Regions from separate parts of the Faecalibacterium longum genome, predicted to be linked through region 2. Evidence: predicted binding sites of a transcription regulator. Region 2 holds the regulator's gene; each other region holds the start of a gene.

Region 1 (4,236 bases), on a different contig from region 2:
GCATCCATCAGCTTTTCGTGACACAAAAATCGGCACCCGCTTTTCAGCGAGTGCCGATTTTGTTACCCTATAGTGCGCTTTGATTTTTGGCGTAAGTGGCGTAAGTTTGGCGTAAATCCGCTTTTGCGCGCTCCAAAAATCAAGGATTCATGCGGTTTTTAGGCAGTTATTAGTACATGCCGCCCATACCGCCCATGTCACCGCCAGCGGCAGCAGGAGCAGCCGGGGGTTCGGGCAGGTCGGCCACGAGGCTCTCGGTGGTCAGCACCATCTCAGCGACGGATGCTGCGTTCTCCAGAGCGGAGCGGGTGACCTTGGTCGGGTCAACGATGCCGGCGGCGATCATATCCTCGACGTAGACTTCATTCTGAGCGTCGAAGCCGTAGTTGGGCTTGTTGGCAGAGATGATCTTGTCGATGATGACGCTGCCCTCGAGGCCGGCGTTCTTGGCGATCTGGCGCAGAGGAGCTTCCAGAGCCTTCAGGACGATCTTAGCACCGGTGCGCTCGTCGCCTTCCAGCGTATCGCACAGCTCACGGACAGCAGGGATGGCGTTGATGGGAGCAGTGCCGCCGCCAGCAACGACGCCTTCCTGAACAGCAGCCTTGGTTGCGTTCAGAGCATCCTCGATGCGGAGCTTCTTGTCCTTCATCTCGACCTCAGTAGCAGCGCCGACCTTGATGACAGCCACGCCGCCAGCCAGCTTTGCCAGACGCTCCTGCAGCTTCTCGCGGTCGAAGTCGCTGGTAGCGGCCTCGATCTGGTTGCGGATCTGACCGATGCGGGATGCGATAGCGTCCTTGTCGCCAGCGCCGCCCACGATGGTGGTGTTCTCCTTGGTGACCTTGACCTGACGGGCATGACCCAGCATGTCAACGGTAGCGTCCTTCAGCTCATAGCCGAGGTCTGCAGAGACAACCGTGCCGCCGGTCAGGGTAGCAATATCCTGCAGCATCTCCTTGCGGCGGTCGCCAAAGCCGGGAGCCTTGACAGCCACGACGTTCAGGGTGCCGCGCAGGCGGTTGACGATGAGGGTGGACAGAGCCTCGCCCTCGATGTCCTCGGCCACGATGAGCAGCTTCATGCCGTTCTGCATGACCTGCTCCAGCAGAGGAACGAGGTCCTGAATGACGCTGATCTTCTTATCGGTGATGAGGATGGCGGCATTGTCCAGAACAGCCTCCATCTTGTCGGTATCGGTGACCATATAGGGGGTCAGGTAGCCGCGGTCGAACTGCATACCTTCGACGATCTCGTTGTAGGTCTCGGCAGTGGTCTTGTTCTCCTCGATGGTGATGACGCCGTCGGAAGTGACCTTCTCCATCGCCTCGGCGATAAGACGGCCGATCTCGGGGTCGCCTGCAGAGATGGTGCCGACGCGGGCGATGTCGTTGGAGTCCTTGACCTTCTGGCTGTGTGCCTTGATGGTCTCGACGGCCTTAGCGACAGCCTTGGTCATGCCGCGGCGGATGTCCATCGGGTTTGCACCGGCGGTGACATTCTTCATGCCCTCGGTGACCATAGCCTGTGCCAGAACGGTCGCGGTGGTGGTGCCGTCGCCTGCGGCGTCGTTGGTCTTGGTAGCGACCTCACGCACCAGCTGTGCGCCCATGTTCTCGAACTCGTCCTTCAGCTCGATTTCCTTTGCGATGGTCACACCGTCGTTGGTGATGACGGGGGCGCCGAACTTCTTGCTCAGCACCACGTTGCGGCCCTTGGGGCCGAGGGTGATCTTAACAGTATCTGCCAGAGTGTCGATACCGGCACACAGTGCCTTGCGGGCTTCCTCGCCCTGCTTGATCTGCTTAGCCATATTTTATCGCTCCTTCGTAAAAGCTTGATTATCCCAGTGTGAGGGAAAGACGCTTACTCCACGATGGCCAGAATGTCGGCCTGACGCACGATGGTGCATTCTTCGCCGTCCACCTTGACCTCGGTGCCGGAGTACTTGCTGGTGAGCACCTTGTCGCCCACCTTGACAGTCATCTTGACTTCCTTGCCGTCCACGACACCGCCGGGGCCAACGGCCACGACCTGTGCCACCTGGGGCTTCTCTTTAGCGCTGCCGGTCAGGATGAGGCCGCCCTTGGTGGTCTCCTCAACCTCAACAGTCTTGATAACAACACGGTCTGCAAGAGGAATGATCTTCATCGTTCTTGCCCTCCTATTATAAATATAAAAGATAAACTGTTTTATGTCCCGGGGGCTTTGCCCTTCCGGTTGTTTAGCACTCTTTTTCCTTGAGTGCTAAATGTATTGTACTCATCTTGGAGTCAAAAATCAAGGGGTTTTGCAAATTTCTTTGTTAAGTTTTTATGTCCTTTCCATGAGCCATGTTCTTTTTGCCCTCGCCATGTACGAACAATGTACGATCCATCTACCTTTCAGATAACAAAAAACGCACCCGTCATAAGACCAGTGCGTTAAACTATAGGGGGATCATCTCTCTATTTGGGCAATTCCGGTTCACCTTCATATTTTCGCTCCGAAACACAGTGCAGTCAAAACACTTGACTTTGTCAAGTAACAGTGCTATAATGCTTTCCATTCAAAAGCAGAAGGAGTTGACGAAATGGAGCCCTCCACGGTATCTTCCTGCATTCTGACCCTGCACAGAGAGTTTGCCGCTTACACAACCCAGCGGTTACAGGAACTGGGTCTGAGCTTCGGGCTGATATATTTTGTCATTTATGTAGGAAAGCATCCGGATTGTACGCCTTCGGAACTGACCAAAGATCTTCATCTGGATTGGGGCCACTCCCAGCGCAGCCTGAACAAGCTGGCCGAAGACGGCTTTCTGACGAAAGAAAAGAATGGGCGCAGCTACCACCTGAAGCTGACCCAGAGGGGTGAAAACGCCTTTGTGGTCTGTCATCAGGTCTTTATCGACTGGGATGCGCAGAGTCTGGGCGGACTGACAGCGCAGGAGCGGCAGCAGCTGCTGACATTACTGCAAAAAGCAGTGCAAAAGAAAGTGTGCAAATGATGTACGAAACGATCTTGAGTCCGATCCATTATGGTGGGATGCAGCTGAAAAACCGCATCATTTTTGCGCCGACAACATTCGGGCTGTCGGATGAAGAATACCTTGCAAAGATCCGTGCCATTGCACAGGGCGGCTGTGCCATGATCATCGTGGGCGATGTCCCGGTGGGCAAAAGCAAATTTGAAAAATCTCTATTTGACCCCAAAGGCTTTGCATTCTACCAGCAGGTCGTGAAAATCGCCCATGCTGCGGATTGCAAAGTCTGTGCCCAGCTGCACCAGAGCGATTCCAACCTGCTGGCCCTGTTCAAGTACATTCCCGGCGTCCTGCTGAAGAAGATCACTCCGGATCAGCTGCGGGAAAAACTGAACGCCGAAGTCGCTCCTTACATTACAAAGATGTCCAAACGGAAGATCCGGACCATCATCAGCGGGTTTGGAAAAGCGGCGGTGCTGGCAAAACAGGCCGGTTTTGATATGATGCAGGTGCATGGCGACCGGATGTGCGGCAGTTTCAGTTCGGCCATCTTCAACCACCGCACCGACGAATACGGCGGCAGCGCAGAAAACCGCGCCCGTTTTGCGGCGGAAGCGGTCTCGGCTGTCCATGCGGCGGTTCCGGGGATGCCCATTGATTACAAGCTGGCCGTCCGGCAGGAAAACCCGCACTTTGGCAATGCCGGTGTGGTGGAAGAAGAACTGCCGGTGTTCGTTCCGCTGCTGGAGCAGGCGGGTGTGACCAGCTTCCATGTAACGCTTGCAAACCATTCCGCATTGGAAAACACCATCCCGCCCGCCGATCATCCCTATTTCAGCCAGCCGGGATGCTTCCTCAAATTCTGCGATGAGGTGCGGCAGTACACCGAGCTGCCCATCTGTGGTGTCGGTGGTCTGAACGACCCGGATCTTGTGGAGCAGCAGCTCGCCAGCGGACGCATCCAGTGCGCCGCCATGAGCCGCCAGCTTCTGGCAGACCCAGATTGGGTGAACAAGCTGAAAAACGGGCAGGCAAAACAGATCCACCGCTGTCTCCGCTGCAACAAGAAGTGTCTGGGCGGGCTGACGGCACATCAGGGAACTCACTGTGTTTATGATGCTTTGCGAGAAAAAGAAGCCAAAAACGCATAAACCTACCCGACAAAAAATCACGATATACTCAACAAAAAGACATTCACAAAGGAGAAGTTATGAGTTACGCGATCGTATACAGCAGCAAAACAGGCAACACAAAATTATTGGCAGATACGCTGC
Region 2 (4,236 bases):
AGAAGCGGCAGTAGGCTCGTTGATGATACGCTTGACGTTCAGGCCGGCGATGGTGCCAGCGTCCTTAGTAGCCTGACGCTGGCTGTCGTTGAAGTAAGCAGGAACGGTGATGACGGCCTCGGTGACAGGCTCGCCCAGATAAGCCTCCGCATCAGCCTTCAGCTTCTGCAGGATCATAGCGCTGACCTGCTGGGGAGTGTACTCCTTGCCGTTCAGGGTCACCTTGTGGTCGGTACCCATCTGACGCTTGATGGAAGAAACGGTGTTCTCGGGGTTGGTGATGGCCTGACGCTTTGCGACCTGACCGACCAGACGGTCACCGGTCTTGGTGAAGCCAACAACAGACGGGGTGGTGCGGGCGCCCTCGGAGTTTGCGATGACGACGGGCTCGCCGCCCTCCATGACAGCCACGCAGCTATTCGTAGTACCAAGGTCAATACCAATGATTTTGCTCATAAATGAAGTCTCCTCTCAAAAGAACTTGTTTATCTCATGCTTAGATGTGAAGCGGATGTCTATATTCAAAACCCCTGCGGGTCTTTGCGGATCTACTCGGCCACCACGACGGTCGCGTGGCGGACGATCTTGTCGCCCAGCTTGTAGCCTTTCTGGTACACCGTGATGACGGTGCCGCTCTCCTGCCCGTCCGGGGCGGGGATCTGCTGGACGGCGTTCATGAAGTTGGGGTCAAAAGGCTTGCCCAGCGCCTCGATCTCCTCCACATGGAGGGCATCCAGTGCCTTGGCGGCTTTGTCCAGCGTCATAGTCACGCCCTTTTTGTAGTTCTCGTCGGTGGTGGGGGCGTTGGCTGCCATTTCCAGCGTGTCCAGGATGGGGATGATCTGGTTCACGGCGAAGGACACGCCATCGTTGAACTTCTGGTCAGCCTCGCGGGTGGAGCGCTTGCGGTAGTTCTCGTACTCCGCTGCCATCCGGAGCAGCTGGTCTTTGGCCTGTGCGGCGTTCTTCTCGGCTGCGTCGAGCTTTGCCTTTACGGCGTCCATCTCGCGTGCCTTCTTATTGAACCAGCCATCTTTCTTCTTGGCGTCTGCGGGTTCTGCCTCGGCCTCCTTCTCGGGGGCTGCGGCGGTCTCGGGCGCTTCCTGAGGTGCGGCTTCGGTCTCCTTTGCTTCCTGCTCGGGAGCTTCTGCCGTCTTTTTGGTCTCTTCGCTCATTCCAGATCCTCCTTATATATCACAGTCCGCCGGGGTGCGGCCATCTGCGGGGTGTCTTTTCGTTTACCGCTCATGCCCTCGCCAAGCTCGTCGGCGAAGAGGTGGAGCAGCGGCATCAGCTTCTGGAAGGGCATCCGGGTCGGCCCGATCAGGGCCACCGTACCCCACAGCCCGCCGCCTACCAGGTAGCGGTCGCTGACGATGCACAAGCCGGGGATCTGAGGTTCCAGATCCTCACCCAGCAGCACGCTCTCACTGCGGTCTGCCGGGGGTGCGATGATGTGGGCCGCCTGCTCTTCGTCGTTCAGCAGGGTGAGGATGTCGCCCACCTTGCCTTCGAGCTGCGGCCAGTTGAGCAGGTACTGCTCACCGCCCAGAAATACGTGGGGCTGTGCGGAATCCTGCAAAATCGCAGCGGCTGCGCTGATGACCGGAACCAGCTCCGGGTCGATTTGGCTGCACAGCTCTGCCAGCAGCCGGTTGGACAGGTCCACCGGCGCAACGAAGGTCAGGTTGCGGTTGAGCAGCGCGGCCAGCGCAGCGGCGTTCTCGCGGGAGAGGCCTGTGCGGACCCGCGCCACACGGGTGCGAACGTAGCCCGCCGTCGTGACGGCCAGCACAGCCGCCGCGCTGCGGCCCACCTGAACGACTTCGTAGTGGGCGACGCAGAGGTCTTCGGCACAGGGGGTGCTGACGGCTGCGGTGCAGCCGCTGATGGCGGCCAGCGCCTTTGCAGCGCCCTGTGCGAGCTTTTCCGGCTCATGGTCGAGGCTGGCGAAAACGGCTTCGACGCGGGCGCGGGTCACGCGGTCCAGCGGCTGGTCGTCCGTCAGCAGATTGTCGAGATAATAACGGTAGCCTTTGGCACTGGGGACACGGCCCGCGCTGGTGTGGGGCTGCTCCAGCAGACCCAGCTTGGTCAGCGCCGCCATTTCGTTGCGCAGCGTGGCGCTGGACACGGCCATATCAAAATAGTTTGCCAGCACACTGCTGCCCACAGGCTCGCCCTCGAGGCCATACAGCGCCACGATCGCCTGCAAGACTCGCTGCTTGCGTGCATCCATCGTCATAGCGCCTGCCTCCTTTTTGGCTTTCGTTTCTTTAGCACTCCATCTTCCTGAGTGCTAAGACCATTATAGCCAAAAATTTTTCCCTGTCAATAGCTTCTCGAAAAAGTTTATAAAGATTCATAATTCTGTCATAAACAAAAAAGGGAGCGCCTGCCAGAAACGCAGACGCTCCCTCTATTATAATAATGTTCACTCTTCCATCTGCTTTGCCAGGAACGCTGCCGCCACAGCCACAGCCTTCTGCTGGGCAGGGTCGGGCTGCTGGGTGCGGTCTTCGGCCAGCAGACCCACGGCCCCGGTGACATCCCCTGCCGCGATGATGGGCCACGCGCAAAGCAATGGCCGCAGCGAACCCTCGCAGGGCAGCAGGACATGCTCGGGGTCGCCCTCGCTGAGGTAGGGCTTGCGGGACTCCATCACCTTTTCCAGCGGCTGGCTGACGCTGCGGTCGGCAAGGTCGCGCCTCCCCGACCCGGCTGCGGCGAGGATGCGGTCACGGTCAGCCACGAAGGCCGTCAGGGCGAAGCTTCGGCTCAGCACCTCGGCGTACTGCACCGCCACCCCGTGCAGCTCCCCCACCGGGGAATACTTCTTAAAGATGACCTCGCCGTCGCCGGTGGTGAAGATCTCGAGGGGGTCGCCGCGGCGGATACGCTGGGTGCGGCGTATCTCCTTCGGGATGACCACCCGGCCCAGCTCATCGATGCGGCGGACGATTCCGGTTGCTTTCATCTGTGTACCATCCTTCCCATTCTGCATTTTCCCATGCTGTGTAGTTATTATGTGGAAGCGGCAGGGAAATATACACCTGCCCGTCCTGTGTTTGCCAAACAGGGGCGGCTATGATACAATAAATTTACTACAGAAAGGATGGGCAGAGGATGCAGCAGATTTTGATTTTGGGCGGCGGCGCAGCCGGTCTGGCCGCTGCGCTGGCGGCAGCACAGACCGCAGAGGGCCGCGCACACATCACCGTGCTGGACAAAAACGCGAAGGTGGGCAAAAAGCTTCTGGCCACCGGCAACGGGCGCTGCAATCTCGACAACCAGAACATCACGCCGGAGCGGTATTTCACCAGCAGTCCCAAAGCCTTGCGCCGCCTGCTGAGCGCCGTGGACGAGGCTGCGCCGCTGGCGTGGTTCGAGAGCCTCGGCCTCTACCCCCGCACCGACGAGGCCGGGCGGGTGTACCCGTATTCCAATCAGGCAGCGGACGTACTGGCCCTGCTGGAGCACCATCTGTCGAGACTGGGCGTCGAGGTGCGCACCGGCTGCACCGTCCAGAACCTGAGCCAGAGCCGGGGCGGCTATGCCGTCCAAATCGAAACAGAGGCAGGCCGCGAGACCCTGCGGGCCGACGCCGTCATCTGCGCCATGGGCGGTGATGCCGGCCCTCAGTTCGGCACCGATGGCTTCGGCACCCGGTTCGCCGCCCAGTGCAGCGGACGGATGGCCCCCCTCTATCCCTGTCTGACAGCCCTGCAGTGTGCTCATCCCCGCAAGTCGCTGGCCGGCATCCGGGCCAAGGGCTGCGCCAGCCTGCTGGACGGCGCAGATGGCCGCGTGCTTGCCCGGGAAACGGGCGAGGTGCAGTTCACCGAGTACGGGCTTTCGGGCATCTGCATCATGCAGCTTTCGGGTCTGTTGGCCCCGGGGCGCGGGCCGAAGCGGCCTATCGTGGCCCTCGACCTCTTCCCTGCTCTGAGTGAAACCGAGCTGGCCGCGCTGTTCGCCCAGCGGGTCGGACTATTGGGCAGCGAGGCGGCGGAGTTCTGGCTGGGCTTGCTGCCCGCAAAGCTGGGCCGGGCGCTCTGGTCCGATGCCGGTTTACCTGAAAACGCCCGCGCCCTGCCCGCCTCCGCGTGGCCGAAACTCGCCGCCACGGCCAAGTGCTGGCGGTTCGAGGGCTTGACGCCCTGCGGCTGGAAGCAGGCTCAGACCACCGGCGGCGGCCTGCTTCTGGACGAGGTAGAGGACGATTTCCAGTTCAAG
Region 3 (4,236 bases), on a different contig from region 2:
GTCATAGTACCAGCCGCCGGGGTCGTTATTGTTCCAGCCGGTGCCGCTGGACGAAGGCCCTTCGCTGGAAACGGAGGACGCCTCCTCATAACCGGTGTAGTCGCTCAGAAGATAGAGACCCAGCAGCGCAATGATGAGCACCAGCACAAACACAAGGCCGCTCATCATATCGGTGGCCGGCTGCCAGAAGTTGTACTCCTCATTCGGTTTCTGTCTGTGTCTTTTCATCCTGCGTGCCCCACTTTCAGAATCTTGGCGAACTCATCCACCGACAGCGGTCGGGAGAAGAAATAGCCCTGTCCCTCGGTGCAGCCTGCCTTGCGCAGCACATTGAGCTGCTCTGCGCTCTCGATGCCCTCTGCCAGCAGGTTCAGCCGGAGCGTCCGGGCCTGCACAAAGATACCGGGCAGTGCGTTCGTCCGGTTCTGCATCTCGGCGCTGCACAGGTCGAGCTTGAGCACGTCGGTGCCGATGTCGCCCAGAGCACTCAGCTCCATATAATTTCCGTCAAAGCCGTCCAGCACGACCCGGAAGCCCATCTGCTGCAGCTGAGCCACTGTCTCGCTCAGAACGTCGTGCGTTTCCAGATAGGCAGTTCTCGAAATATCAATGTCCAGATATTTCGGCGGGATACGATATTTCTTCAGCATTCCCGAGAAGAATTCTGCCACATCAATGGCCAGAATATCAGTCTTGGTCACGTTGACCGTAATAGGCATTGGACGGACACCCTCGTCGATCCACACCCGGATGGTCTTGCACACTTCCTCCCAGATATACTGGTCCAGCTTCGTGATATAGCCGTTGCTTTCCAGTACCGGGATGAACACTGCGGGCGAAACGACGCCCAGTACCGGGTGGTTCCAGCGCACCAGCGCCTCGGCACCGATGACCTTGCGGGTGTTCAGCTCATACCGCGGCTGCAGGAAGAAGGTGAACTCGTTCTTGCGCAGGCCGTCCAGGATCTGCGGCATCAGTACGCGCTCGTTGCCGCCATTTCCTCTCATGGCTTCGCCGGTCAGAGCGCCATTGCCCGTGTTCTTGGGCAGACGGTCCAGCAGTTCCAGGATCTGCCGCACCTCGCGGCGGCTGCTGTAGCGGGCCTGCTCGTCCGTGGTGGGGATGACCGTCTTGTGGAACTCTTCGAGGAACAGTCCCGTCTCGCGGTTCATGATGTTCCTCAATACATTATTTATAATATTAAACAGGATAGACAGGATAACGCCTGCGATGGAGGTATAGAATGCCGTATCGATACCGGCCAGAATGGACTGCACGCTGCCCAGAGCAGCCTCCACCGTGACGAAGCTGATGTTCCGCAGGCCCAGCAGCAGACCCACGAAGGTACCCAGAATGCCGAGGCCCGTCAGGGTGCCGGGGATCTGGGCGATGACGCCTCGCCATGTGTACAGCGCAAGGACATCCTCGTTGAGGACCTCATCGATGTCGCTGACGATCTGCCCCGTCTCCCGCTGGTGCTGCACTTTCTCGCGGTACTCGCCAAACAGCTTGTCCAGCCGCTTCTGCTGGAAGAAGCGCTCGATCCGCAGCGCCGCGACCCACGCCGAGCTGCCTTCGGTCCCGGATGCCTTGCGGATGCCGTTCTGTCCGTTCAGCAGTCCGCCCGTAAACGAGATCGTCGGCAAAAGGCCATAGATGCACCCCGCCAGTGTGATCATACACATAAAGCCGACGATGACCATGGAAAGCAGGTCCGGAGAATACGCTGTGAGCACAATACCGCTCACAAGCAGCACTGCCACAGACAGGTAGGAAAACAGCCTCATACTTCCATCCTTTCTCACCATTGAAAACACAAATTGAAAGCGCAAAAAGAAAAAGGCTGCAATAGTATCTTCCCCAAAAATAAGGGAAAATCCTTTTGCAGCCGAACCACCTTTTGGTTTTATAAAACAACTTCCAGAAGGCTTCAAACTTTGCGTCCTTGACTCACATCAAGTTTGCCCAGATAATTCAATTATATTAAAGGAGCAAAGTACCCTTACGATTACAAAAGACGCACTACTCACCTTATTCTAGTGCTTATGATACCATTCTTAAAGTTCAAAGTCAATACAAAATCTCTTTTGGCAGACTTACTAGCAATTCAACTTTTTAATGCAACAGCAACAGCGTTGCATTGCATATCGCAAATATGCTGTTATCATGTTGTGTTATTTTCTTGACTTGCGATAGATTCGGTACTATTTGGTTTCTATTCTACCACGCTTTTCTCTGCCGAAAAGATGCCGGAACGCAAAAAGCCCCCGGAGAGCCTTGGGCAGCTCTCCGGGGGCAAGTTCTATGCACCGGTGTTCCTCACACCGATGCACAGGCATTATTCAATTTCAATGAGGTTGGGATTGACCGGCAGAGCCTTCTGCTGCTGAGGTGCAGGCAGCATGATGTGCAGGATGCCATCCTCAAACTTTGCGTGGATGTCCTCCTTCTTCATGGTGTCACCCACATAGAAGCTGCGGGCGCAGGTACCGGAGAAAGTCTCGCGGCGCAGGTAGCGGCCCTCTTTATCCTTCTCGTCATTGGAGTGGCTGCGGACGGCCTGAATGGTCAGGTAGCCGTCGTTCAGCTCCATCTGAACGTCTTCCTTCTTGCAGCCGGGCAGATCAACAGCAACGTCATAGCTGCCGTCGGCGGTCTGCTTCACATCGGTCTTCATCATGTTTGCACCGCGCTTGCCGAAGGTCTCACGCTCTTCACGGTTCATCGCACGCTCCAACGCGCCATCGTTCCAGAACGGGTCAAAGAAATCATCGAACAGGTTTTCATGAAAAATAGTCGGCATAAACATAAATCATTCCTCCAATCCCGGCGTTCGGGTCGGGCAAAAAATTTATGAGATGTGCATCAGGAGCGGAGTCTTCCCGGGAGCCTTGCGGCTCCCTCATGCCCCTCTCTCCTGAGCACGGCTTAGTTATAGCACATGTTTTTAGCACTGTCAAGCATAGAGTGCTAAAATTCACAAAAGAATAATACTTTGATAAAATCTCATGCAATCTTTTCAAAAATCAGTCGTATCATCGTCTTCATTCAGCAAAAGCGCCAGGCACACAGTCAGCATAGCGGTCCGGCCAGAGAAACTCATTATAATAGCGATAGCTCTGCTCCCCTGTCATATAGACCACCACTTTCTATAAGCAGAAAACGATTCTGAACCCTCTCTCCCCGTTCATACTGTATAGAAGAACGGTTTTGGAGGTGTTCCGTATGCTGTTGACCCTGCTGCAATTTTTCGCGTCCAAATTCCTCGTGCTTGCGCTCCATCTGGAAGCGGGCAGTTTCCCCCGCCCGCTGAGTCCACAGGAAGAGATCAGGGCCTTCGCCGATCTGCGGGCCGGTGATTCATCCGCCCGGGAAAAGCTCATCCGCCACAATCTGCGCTTAGTGGCGCACATCGCAAAGAAATACTATGCTCTCCCCTCTGAGCAGGACGATTTGATTTCCATCGGCACCATTGGCCTGATGAAAGCCGTAGACACCTTCGACTCCACCCGCCGGGCGCGCTTCTCCACTTATGCCAGCCGGTGCATCGAAAATGCTATCCTCTCCCCAGCGCACTTTGGGATGGAAAAGAGAATCCACCTCTTTCACGCAATGACGCATCTACGTCAAAATGGATTTTTTGGAGCCGAGAGAGTGGTTCCTTTTTTCTGCTTCAGAGGGTGTCATGTGAGGGTTGTGGTCTAACCCCTCTATACATCTTGCAGGTAACTTTGGCAGGCCCCCGCACCACCGTAGAGACGCAGGCGTTCTACCGTATGTACCGCTCTTACGCCGACATCCCGAACCCATGGGACCGTCTGCGTTGGTGCCGCTATGGTCTTGACTTGCTGCAAAAAGAGGTTGCCGCCATGGTGGGCATGGAGGAATGGCTCTATCAGGATCTGGAAAGCGGCAATTTCCGCCGGAGCTTCTCCCCGGAGATTGCGGACAAGCTCGCCGCCCTTTACGGCATCCCGGTGGAGGACGTTCTGAACGACTACACCCTGTTTCTGCACCGGGGCGGCGGAGCCTTCCTCCGCAGATACCGGGAGGCAAAAGGCTGGAATCGCCAGCAGCTTGCCGACCACGCAAAGGTCAGCCGGACAAGCATCCGCTGCTGGGAAAACGGACAAAAGACCATCAGTCAGAAGTGCTTTTGCCATCTGGTGGAAAACCTTGGTTCCGATTTTCCATCTATGCTTCGCATGTGAGGTATGGTAATTTTTCTCCGGCCAA

What was found. Region 2 encodes HrcA, which represses chaperone genes, less so after heat shock. Its sites were predicted from a motif close to TGTTAGCACTCNNNNNNNNNGAGTGCTAACA; they were not measured.
Region 1: AAAU26_RS12530 (co-chaperone GroES) is a predicted target of HrcA. The motif match lies at 2,223-2,253, and genes of this name have one in related genera.
Region 3: AAAU26_RS12685 (Hsp20/alpha crystallin family protein) is a predicted target of HrcA. The motif match lies at 2,946-2,976, and genes of this name have one in related genera.

The regions. Positions count from the first base shown of each region.
Region 1 is NZ_JBBNIH010000170.1:42,206-46,441, forward strand. It holds gene groL (chaperonin GroEL) at 170-1,813, opposite strand; gene AAAU26_RS12530 (co-chaperone GroES) at 1,867-2,151, opposite strand; gene bilQ (bilirubin utilization transcriptional regulator BilQ) at 2,573-2,986, shown strand; gene bilR (bilirubin reductase) at 2,986-4,113, shown strand; gene bilS (flavodoxin family protein BilS) at 4,173-4,236, shown strand, end outside.
Region 2 is NZ_JBBNIH010000167.1:45,694-49,929, reverse strand. It holds gene dnaK (molecular chaperone DnaK) at 1-456, opposite strand, end outside; gene AAAU26_RS12185 (nucleotide exchange factor GrpE) at 549-1,175, opposite strand; gene hrcA (heat-inducible transcriptional repressor HrcA) at 1,172-2,245, opposite strand; gene AAAU26_RS12175 (stage V sporulation T C-terminal domain-containing protein) at 2,435-2,977, opposite strand; gene AAAU26_RS12170 (aminoacetone oxidase family FAD-binding enzyme) at 3,127-4,236, shown strand, end outside.
Region 3 is NZ_JBBNIH010000170.1:72,622-76,857, forward strand. It holds gene AAAU26_RS12675 (MSCRAMM family protein) at 1-228, opposite strand, end outside; gene AAAU26_RS12680 (EAL domain-containing protein) at 225-1,787, opposite strand; cyclic di-GMP riboswitch class I at 1,881-1,976, opposite strand; gene AAAU26_RS12685 (Hsp20/alpha crystallin family protein) at 2,339-2,809, opposite strand; gene AAAU26_RS12690 (sigma-70 family RNA polymerase sigma factor) at 3,226-3,705, shown strand; gene AAAU26_RS12695 (helix-turn-helix domain-containing protein) at 3,732-4,211, shown strand.